DNA from 2 places in the Microbispora triticiradicis genome. Region 1 is predicted to be linked to the other one. Evidence: riboswitches for the same ligand, from Rfam matches in the RefSeq annotation. Region 1 holds a riboswitch; the other holds the start of a gene.
What was found. A riboswitch is a leader RNA that binds a small molecule or an ion and turns the genes downstream of it on or off. The one in region 1 is predicted to bind cobalamin.
Positions count from the first base shown of each region.

Region 1 (4,834 bases):
TCCGCGCGTTCGCCGCCGAGAAGCGCGAGGCCGTCGAGCACAGGGCCAGGATCGCCGAGCAGCGCCGGCTGTCCATCCGGTCCTGGGACTACAACAACCTCAGGGTGGACATGGTCGTCGCCCCGTTGTCGGTGCTCACCAGTGCCACGGGCCTGCTCCTCGCCGCGGCGCTCCGCGGCGGCCTCGGTGTGGAGGCCATCGTCGTGACGTTCACCTACTACACGAACGCGATCAACATCATGTTCGAGTTCAACCAGGTGTACCGGCGTATGGAGAGCACGCTCACCGAAGCCGCCCAGTTCACCGAGCTGCTCCTCACGCCGCCGACCGTGGTGGACCCGGCCGACCCGCAGCCCCTGCGCCCGGCCGACGCGAGCGTCCGCTTCGAGCGGGTGAGATTCGGGTACGCCGGCGGCGCGCCGCTGTTCGACGGCCTGAACCTGGACATCCCCGGCGGCACCAAGATCGGGCTGGTCGGGCGGTCCGGTGGCGGCAAGAGCACCCTCACCCGGTTGCTGCTGCGTCTCATGGACGTGGACGGAGGCAGGATCCTGATCGGCGGTCAGGACATCGCCCGGTTGAGGCAGGCCGACCTGCGGGGCCTCATCGCCTACGTTCCGCAGGAACCCGCCATGTTCCACCGGTCCGTACGGGAAAACCTCGCGTTCGCCCGGCCGGGCGCGACCGACGCCGAGATCCGCCGGGCCGCGCGGGCGGCCCACGTCACGGAGTTCGTCGAGTCCCTGCCGCACGGCTTCGACACCCTGATCGGCGAGCGCGGCGTCAAGCTCTCCGGCGGCCAGCGGCAGCGCATCGCGCTCGCGCGCGCCATTCTGCGCGACGCCCCCGTCCTGCTGCTGGACGAGGCGACCAGTGCCCTGGACTCCGAGAGCGAGATCCTCATCCAGGAGGCCCTGTGGCGCCTGATGCAGGACCGTACGGCACTCGTGGTGGCGCACCGGCTCAGCACCGTCGTCCGCATGGACCGCCTGGTCGTGCTCGACCGGGGACGCGTCGTCGAGCAGGGCACCCACGGCGAGCTGCTCCAGGCCCAGGGCTCCTACGCCCGGCTCTGGCACCACCAGTCCGGGGGCTTCCTCGTCGAGGACGACGCCCCCGACGCGCTCCACCTGTGACACACCGGCTTCACGCGGAGCGGGTGGTCCCGACCCGGTTCAGCGCGTCGCGGCGGGCCGGAGCCCGGCCTCCCGGGGGGTTCCCTGGCGCAGGGAGCGTTCGGTCAGGCCGCCGAACAGGAGGCCGATGGCTCCCCACAGGACGAACTGGATGCCGAACGACGCCACTCTGAACCACCACAGCGTGTCGGCGGAGAAGTCGTCGGGAACCTCGTCGATCGGAGGCATCACGGCGTACGAGACACCGACGAGGACGGCGTAGACGACGACGCCCGACAGGGCGGCGTTCCAGGTGCCCAGGCGGGACGACAGGGAACGGCCCGCGTACGCGGCGACCGCCGCCGCCAGGAGGGCGACGAGGATCATCGCGAAGTACAGCGCGGTCCGGCGGCCGATCGAATCGGGGTTGCCGACGGCCGGGGGACTGGCCGGGTACTTCAGGATGGGGGTCACGTACACGACGACGAAGCCGGCGGCGGCGACGGTGAGCGCCGTGGCGCGGGCGCCGAGAGCGCCGAGGCGACCGTGGGCGAAGGCGTACGCGATGGAGTAGAAGCCGCCGAGGGCGGCGCCGTAGACGAGCAGGGCGGTCAGCAGGCCGGCGGTCTCCTGGACGGTCCGGCTGACGAGTTCCGGTTCGGTGGCCTCTCCGGCGGCCGCCGCCTTGGCCTCCTCGATGGAGATGGCGGCGGCGACCTGGGGTTCTCCGGCGAACCAGGCGACGACGTACGCGAGCAGCGCGGCGGCGAGGCCGACGAGCATGCCGCGCACCAGCAGGGAACGCATGGTGGGCATCGGGCGGGCCTCAGTGGCAGGGGAAGCCGAGGAGGTGCCGGCCGTCGTGCACGAACTCGTGCACGGTGTGCCCGCTGATGAGGTGGGTGGCGCCCTGCTCCGCGCCGACGAAGTAGAGCAGGATGAGCCCGGCCACGGCGGCGAAGACCGCCCAGGGCAGGATCTCACGCACGGGGATGGTGACCGGCAGGGGCCGGGAGACGGGGACGGCCGGCTGAGCCATGTGATTCTCCTCACGGGGTCGCTCGCCCCGGTGATGGAGGACAACGGGTCAGTGTCCTGACTCCCGGGTCATCGTGTCGCCCGAACCTTCCAGCCGTCGCGGCCGTGGTGACGAGCGGGAGACACTCCCCGGTCACAGTGGCGGGACCGTCCTGGATTCACACCAGGTTCCTGCGCACCGTCGCCTCTGTCTTCTTTTGTCGCCTTGAGCGTGCACCGTCCGCATAAGTACGTCAAGCCGGGGTCCATACTCGTGACCTATGAAGCGAGTCCTGATCATCGGCATCGGCGCCGGGGACCCCGCCCACCTGACCTTCCAGGCCGCCGCGGCCATCGCGGAGACCGACGTGTTCTTCCTGCTCGACAAGGGAGCCGTGAAGGACGGCCTGGTGCGGCTGCGGCGCGAGCTGATCGCGGCCCACGCGCGGGAGCCGTACCGGACGGTCGAGGCGCGCGACCCGGAGCGCGACCGGACGAGCGGCGCGTACGTGGAGGCGGTGGCCGACTGGCGGGCCCGCCGGGCCGACGTCTACGCCCGGCTCATCGCCGAGGAGGTGCCGGAGGACGGCGTCGGTGCGTTCCTCGTCTGGGGCGACCCCGCCCTGTACGACAGCACGATCGCGATCGTCGAGGACGTCCTGGCCAGGGGCGGAGAGCCGTTCGACTATGAAGTGATCCCGGGGATCAGCAGCGTGTCGGCGCTGGCCGCGCGGCACCGCGTCAGCCTGACCAGGGTCGCCAGGCCGCTGCACATCACGACCGGCCGCCGCCTGCCCGCCGACGTCGAGGCCGCCGGCGACATCGTGGTGATGCTCGACGCGGGCTGCGCGTTCGCGGACCTGCCGGAGGCCGCCGACGCCGACGTCTACTGGGGCGCGTACGTCGGGACCGAGGACGAGATCCTCGTCGCCGGGCCGGTGCGCGAGGTCGCCGGCGAGATCCGGCGGCTCAGGGCGGAGGCGCGCGAGGCGCACGGCTGGGTCATGGACACCTACCTGCTCAGGAAGCCCGCCCGATGACGCCGGTGTCGGTCGTCGGGATCGGCGCGGACGGCTGGGCCGGTCTCGCCGACGCGGCGCGCGCCGAGCTGGTCGCCGCGGACGTCGTGGTCGGGTCGGCCAGGCAGCTCGCCCTGCTGCCCGCGTCGGTGGCCTCCGAGCGGGTGCCGTACCCGTCGCCGCTGGTCGCGGGGCTGCCGGGGCTGCTCGACGCGCACGCGGGACGGGCGGTCGCGGTGCTCGCCAGCGGCGACCCCATGTTCTTCGGCGTCGGCGCGACGCTCGCCCGGCTGCTCGGGCCGGACCGGCTGCGGGTGCTGCCGCACGTGTCGTCGGCCACCCTGGCCTGCGCGCGGCTCGGCTGGGCCGCCGAGGAGGTCGAGACCGTCAGCCTGGTCGGACGGCCGCTGGCCGCGCTGACCGCCGCGCTCGCGCCGGGCCGCCGCGTCCTCGTCCTCAGCGCGGGCGCGGACACGCCCGCACTGGTCGCCGCCCTGCTGACCGAGCGGGGGTACGGCGCGAGCCGCGTGACCGTCTTCGGCGATCTCGGCGCGGCGACCGAGTCCCGCCGCGACGGCACGGCCGCGGACTGGCCGGCCGGTGAGACGCCGCCCGCGCTGAACGTCGTGGCGGTGAGCTGCACAGACGTCCCGTCGGCGGTGCCGCTGGGGCGGGTGCCTGGGCTGCCGGACGAGGTGTACGAGTCGGACGGGCAACTCACCAAGCAGGAGGTGCGGGCGGTCACCCTGGCCAAGCTGGCGCCCCTGCCGGGCGAGCTGCTCTGGGACGTGGGGGCGGGCTCCGGGAGCGTGGCCGTCGAGTGGCTGCGCGCGCATCCGTCGTGCCGGGCCGTCGCCGTCGAGCGCGACCCCGTCCGCGCGGACCGCGTCAGGCACAACGCGGACGCGCTGGGCGTGCCGCGCCTGCGGGTCGTCACCGGAGCCGCCCCGGGCGCGCTCGGCGGGCTGCCCGCCCCGGCGGCCGTCTTCGTCGGCGGCGGCGTGACGGGGGCCGGTGTGGTCGAGACCTGCTGGGACGCCCTCGCCCCGGGCGGCAGGCTGGTCGCGAACGCCGTCACCGTGGAGTCGGAGGCGGTCCTCGCGGGGTGGCACGCGCGGCTCGGCGGGGACCTCGTTCGGTTGTCGGTGCAGCGCGCCTCGCCGGTGGGCGGCTTCACCGGGTGGCGTCCCCTGATGCCGGTGACCATCTGGACGGCGCGGAAGGAGCGCGAGCAGTGACGGTTCGATTCATCGGTGCGGGGCCCGGCGCGGCCGACCTCATCACGGTGCGTGGGCTGCGGGCCCTTCAGGCGGCCCCGGTCTGCCTGTACGCCGGGTCGCTCGTGCCGCGCGACCTGCTCGCCGACTGCCCGCCGGACGCGCGGCTCGTGGACACCGCGAACCTCACTCTCGACGAGATCGTCGCCGAGATGACGGCGGCGCACGAGGCGGGGCTCGACGTGGCGCGGCTGCACTCCGGCGACCCGTCGGTCTTCAGCGCGGTCGCCGAGCAGATGCGCAGGCTCGACGCGCACGGCGTGCCGTACGAGGTGATCCCGGGGGTGCCCGCCTTCGCGGCCGCCGCCGCGGCGCTGGGGCGGGAGCTGACGGTTCCGGGGGTGAGCCAGACGATCATCCTGACCAGGACGTCGGCGCGCGCCACCCCGATGCCGCCCGGCGAGGA
Region 1 covers NZ_VANP01000007.1:100,472-105,305, forward strand. Annotated here, with positions in the region: gene FED44_RS19565 (ABC transporter ATP-binding protein) at 1-1,136, shown strand, start outside; gene FED44_RS19570 (CbtA family protein) at 1,176-1,931, opposite strand; gene FED44_RS19575 (CbtB domain-containing protein) at 1,942-2,154, opposite strand; cobalamin riboswitch at 2,184-2,385, opposite strand; gene cobF (precorrin-6A synthase (deacetylating)) at 2,414-3,172, shown strand; gene cbiE (precorrin-6y C5,15-methyltransferase (decarboxylating) subunit CbiE) at 3,169-4,389, shown strand; gene cobM (precorrin-4 C(11)-methyltransferase) at 4,386-4,834, shown strand, end outside.

Region 2 (4,834 bases), on a different contig from region 1:
GGGTCGTAGGCGGCCTTGACGGTGCCCACCACGGCCGAGGCGAAGCCCGGCCAGGTGCAGCGGCGCGCGAACGGCCCGGCGAGCGCCCATCGGTCGCCGATCAGCCGCGACCTGAGCACCCGCCGGACCAGCTCCACCGCCACGATCGCCGTCCCCACCGCGATCGCCAATGTCGCCCAGTTCCACGCTGCCGCTGTGACGGCGCCCCCGTTCGTCGTCATGGGGTTCCCTTTGCCCGGGAATGGAACCCCCTTAAACGGGATCAGAAGGCTTCGTCGAAGGCCACCTCTCCCTCGACGGCCACCTGGTAGGCCGAGACCCGCCGTTCGAAGAAGTTCGCCAGCTCCTGCACGTCCTGGAACTCCATGAACGGGAAGGGGTTGGCCGTGCCGTACCGCGCGGGCAGGCCGAGCCGGGCGAGCCGGCGGTCGGCGACGTACTCCAGGTAGCGGCGCATGTTGTCCGCGGTCATCCCGCCGGTGCCGTCGCCGCACAGGTCGCGGGCGAAGGCCAGCTCGGCGGCGACCGCCTCCTCCATCATCCGCACGACCCGGCCGGCCAGCTCGTCGTCGAACAGGTCCGGCTCCTCCCGGCGTACGGTGTCCACCACCTCGAAGGCGAACTCCATGTGCATGGACTCGTCGCGGAACACCCAGTTGGTGCCGGTGGCGAGGCCGCCCAGCAGCCCCCGGGAGCGGAACCAGTAGACGTAGGCGAAGGCGCCGTAGAAGAACAGCCCTTCGATGCAGGCGGCGAAGCAGACGAGGTTGAGCAGGAAGGCCCGCCGGTCCTCCCGCGTCTCCAGCCGCGACAGCTCGCTGATCGAGTCGATCCAGCGGAAGCAGAACTCGGCCTTGTCGCGGATCGAGGGAATGTGCTCCACGGCGGCGAACGCCTTCACCCGCTCGTCGTGGTCGGGCAGGTAGGTGTCCAGCAGGGTCAGGTAGAACTGGACGTGCACGGCCTCCTCGAACAGCTGGCGGCTCAGGTAGAGCCGGGCCTCGGGCGCGTTGACGTGCTGGTAGAGGTTCAGCACGAGGTTGTTGGCCACGATGGAGTCGCCGGTCGCGAAGAACGCCACCAGCCGGTTGATCAGGTGCCGCTCACCCGGCTCCAGCGTCGCCAGGTCGGCGAGGTCGGAGGCGAGGTCGACCTCCTCGACGGTCCAGGTGTTCCTGATCGCCGCGCGGTACCTCTCGTAGAACCCGGGGTAGCGCATCGGGCGGAGGGTCAGGTCCATGCCCGGGTCGAGCAGCATCGTTCTCATTGGCACGCCTCGCAGATCTCGGGGTTCTCAAGGGAGCAGGCGACCGCCTCGGCGGGGGTGACGGCCTCCGCGGGGGTGACGGCCGGCACGGTCGTCTGGGCGATCCTGGTCGCCGGGCGCGAGCGCAGGTAGTAGGTGGTCTTCAGGCCCGACCGCCACGCGTAGGCGTACATCGACGAGAGCTTGCCGATCGTGGGCGCGGCCATGAAGAGGTTGAGCGACTGCGACTGGTCGACGTACGGCTGCCGCGCGGCCGCGAGGTCGACGAGCGCCTTCTGCGGCAGCTCCCAGGCGGTGCGGTAGAGCGCCTTGAGCTCGCCGGGGATCGCGGGGATGTCCTGGATCGAGCCGTCGTGGAGCTTGATCGCGTCGCGGATCGCCCGCGTCCACAGCCCGAGGGCCTGGAGGTCGCGGACGAGATACCGGTTGACCTGGAGGAACTCCCCCGACAGCGTCTCGCGCTTGAAGACGTTGGACACCTGCGGCTCGACGCACTCGTAACAGCCCGCGATCGAGGCGATCGTGGCCGTCGGCGCGATCGCGACCAGCAGGGAGTTGCGCAGCCCGGTCTCCGCGATCCTCGCGCGCAGCGCCGCCCACTCCTCCGGGTGCGCCGGGGCGCACGGGTAGTGGTCGGGGTGCAGGACGCCGCCCGCCGCTCGTGTCTCCTCGTACGCGGGGTGGCGCCCGCGTTCGGCGGCCAGGTCGGCCGAGGTGCCGTACGCCGCGAGCGCGATCTCCTCGGCGATCCGGGTGGACAGCGCCAGCGCCTCCGGCGAGTCGAACGGCAGGCGCAGCGCGAAGAAGACGTCGGCGAGGCCCATGACGCCGAGGCCCACCGGCCGCCACCGCTGGTTGGCCGCCTCCGCCTCGGGGGTCGGGTAGAAGCCGAGGTCGATCGTGCGGTCGAGGAACCGTACGGCGGTGCGGACCGTGGCGCGCAGCCGGCCGAAGTCGACGGCGTCTCCCTCGGGGGTCAGGTGGGCGGCGAGGTTGACCGAGCCGAGGTTGCACACGGCGGTCTCCCCGTCGCTGGTGACCTCCAGGATCTCGGTGCACAGGTTGGACAGGTGGATGACGTTGCGCGGCAGCGCGGTCTGGTTGGAGGCGCGGTTGGCGGCGTCCTTGAAGGTCATCCAGCCGTTGCCGGTCTGGGCGAGGGTGCGCATCATCCGGGCGTAGAGGGTGCGGGCGGGCACCTGCCGGACGTACCGCCCGGAAGCCTCCAGCTCGCGATACCGGGCGTCGAACGCCTCGCCCCACAGGTCGGTCAGCTCGGGGGTCTCCTTGGGGTCGAACAGCGACCACACGCCGTCCGCCTCGACCCGGCGCATGAACTCGTCGGGCACCCAGTTGGCCAGGTTGAGGTTGTGGGTGCGGCGCGACTCCTCGCCCGTGTTGTCGCGAAGCTCCAGGAACTCCTCGATGTCGGCGTGCCAGGTCTCCAGGTAGACGCAGGCGGCTCCCTTGCGCCTGCCTCCCTGGTTCACCGCCGCCACCGACGCGTCGAGCGTGCGCAGCCAGGGGACGATGCCGTTGGACAGGCCGTTGGTCCCCCGGATCAGCGACCCGCGCGAGCGCACCCGGGTCCAGGCGACGCCGATCCCGCCGGAGTACTTCGACAGCCGCGCCACCTGGCCGTACCGCTCGTAGATGCTCTCCAGTTCGTCGCGCGGCGAGTCGAGCAGGAAGCACGACGAGAGCTGCGGGCGGCGCGCCCCGGAGTTGAACAGCGTCGGCGAGCTGGGCAGATAGGCGAGCGCGGACATCAGCCGGTACAGCTCGGCCGCCTCGCCGACGCTCGCCGACAGGCCGCAGGCCACGCGCAGCAGGAAGTGCTGCGGGCGTTCGAGCACCCGCCGCGTGACCGGATGCCGCAGCAGGTAGCGGTCGTAGACCGTGCGCAGCCCGAAGTACTCGAACCGGTCGTCGGCCGCCGGGTCGATCAGCGCGTCCAGCGCTTCGGCCTCGTCGGCCACGAACGCGGCGACGGCGTCGCCCAGCAGCCCGGCCGCGTGGGCGGCCGCGACCGACTCGGAGAAGGCGCGCACCCCCTGGCCCGCCGTCTCCTCCTCGATGACCCGGGCGAGCAGCCGCGCCGCCCGCCGGGAGTTCTCCGGGTCGGCGACGACCCCCGCCGCCGCCTCCTCGATGGCCCGCCAGACATCCGCGGTCTCCCCCGCGCCGCGCGGCCCCGTGCCGGGGCGCGCGGGCGCGGAGACCGGGTCGGTGATCGTCATCGGTCGCCCTCTCCTCCTCGTCTCCTGACCCGGCCGGCCGGAGGGGAGGGGACGCCGCGGCGCACGCGTGCGACGGCACGGCCTGCGGGCGGCGGGCCCTCCCTCGGGGCACGGCGCGGGCGCGCGCGGTGACTCCGCGCGCGGTCGCGGGCAGGTCTTCGGGCTCGCGGGCGGCCGGCGGGACACACGCCCGCCGGACCTACTGGCCGTCGCTTCCCGGTGCGCTCACGCACCAGTGCTCTGTGACGGCGGTCGTTCCCGCTCACCGCTGCGGGGCAGCCCCGGATTCACACCGGGTTCCCTCTTGCCTCACCGAGGTGAACCAGCGACGCGATGGATCCTACATCTAGTGGGCGATCTCGCAAGCGGCCCTACAAGTTGTGTTGCTCACCGGATTCCGAGATCATCGAGAAGCAGGGCCGTACGACGCGCCTCGCCCGTGAGCCACTGCCGGAACTCCTCGCCGGCGAGCCACATCGGCGTCCAGCCGTTGCGCTCGCACAGGCGGAGCCAGGCGGGCGAGTCCGCGACGGCCCGGCACAGGCCGATCAGCGCGTCGCGCTCGCGGGCCGCCACCCCGAGGGGGGCGAGCAGGCCGGTCCAGTTCGCGTACGCCACCCGCACCCCCGACTCGGTCAGCGTGGGCGCGTCCAGGCCGGGCAGGCGCTCGGGAGCGGAGACGGCGAGCGGGCGCAGCCGCCCGGCCCTGACGTGGGCGGCGACGTCGCCGCGCCCGCCGAAGGCGAGCGCGGTCGTCCCCTCGGCCACCGCCGCGACGGCCCGGGCGGGGCTGTCGAAGGCCTCGTACGCCGCCAGCCGCGGATCGGCCCCGAGACCCCGGGCGGTCAGGCCGAGCAGCAGGTGGCCGGGCCCGCGGTCGGGCCCGCCCGCCACCTTCACCCGCTCCGGGGTGCGCAGCAGGGCCGCCGCGACCTGCTCGAACGAGCGGTAACCCGAATCGGGGGAGGCCACCAGCACCTGCCACTCCCCCGCCAGCCTGGCCAGCGGCACCGTCCGGGCGGCGAACGGCCCCGCGTCGCCGGGCGCGCGACCGAGCGCGCAGTCGGCCAGCAGGAGGGGGTCGGCGACCATCAGCCGGTCCGGCCGTCCGACGGCGAAGCGTCCGACGGCCGACGCGCCGCCGCCCCCAGCGTCCCGCGTGACCAGCACTCTGCCGGCCCAGCGGCGGGCCTCGATGAGGGACTTCAGGCTCCGGGCGACGCCGTCCCCCCAGCACTCCGGCGGGCCGGGGACGAGGAGGGAGAGCTCCCCGCGGTACGGAGGCGCCGGGGTGCCGCATCCGCCCGCCAGGGCCAGGACCCCCAGT
Region 2 covers NZ_VANP01000002.1:443,461-448,294, reverse strand. Annotated here, with positions in the region: gene FED44_RS07060 (mechanosensitive ion channel family protein) at 1-221, opposite strand, end outside; gene FED44_RS07055 (ribonucleotide-diphosphate reductase subunit beta) at 263-1,267, opposite strand; gene FED44_RS07050 (ribonucleoside-diphosphate reductase subunit alpha) at 1,264-3,507, opposite strand; cobalamin riboswitch at 3,640-3,849, opposite strand; gene FED44_RS07045 (Bug family tripartite tricarboxylate transporter substrate binding protein) at 3,895-4,834, opposite strand, start outside.
Region 2: another riboswitch for cobalamin. It lies ahead of FED44_RS07050 (ribonucleoside-diphosphate reductase subunit alpha); the one in region 1 lies ahead of FED44_RS19575 (CbtB domain-containing protein).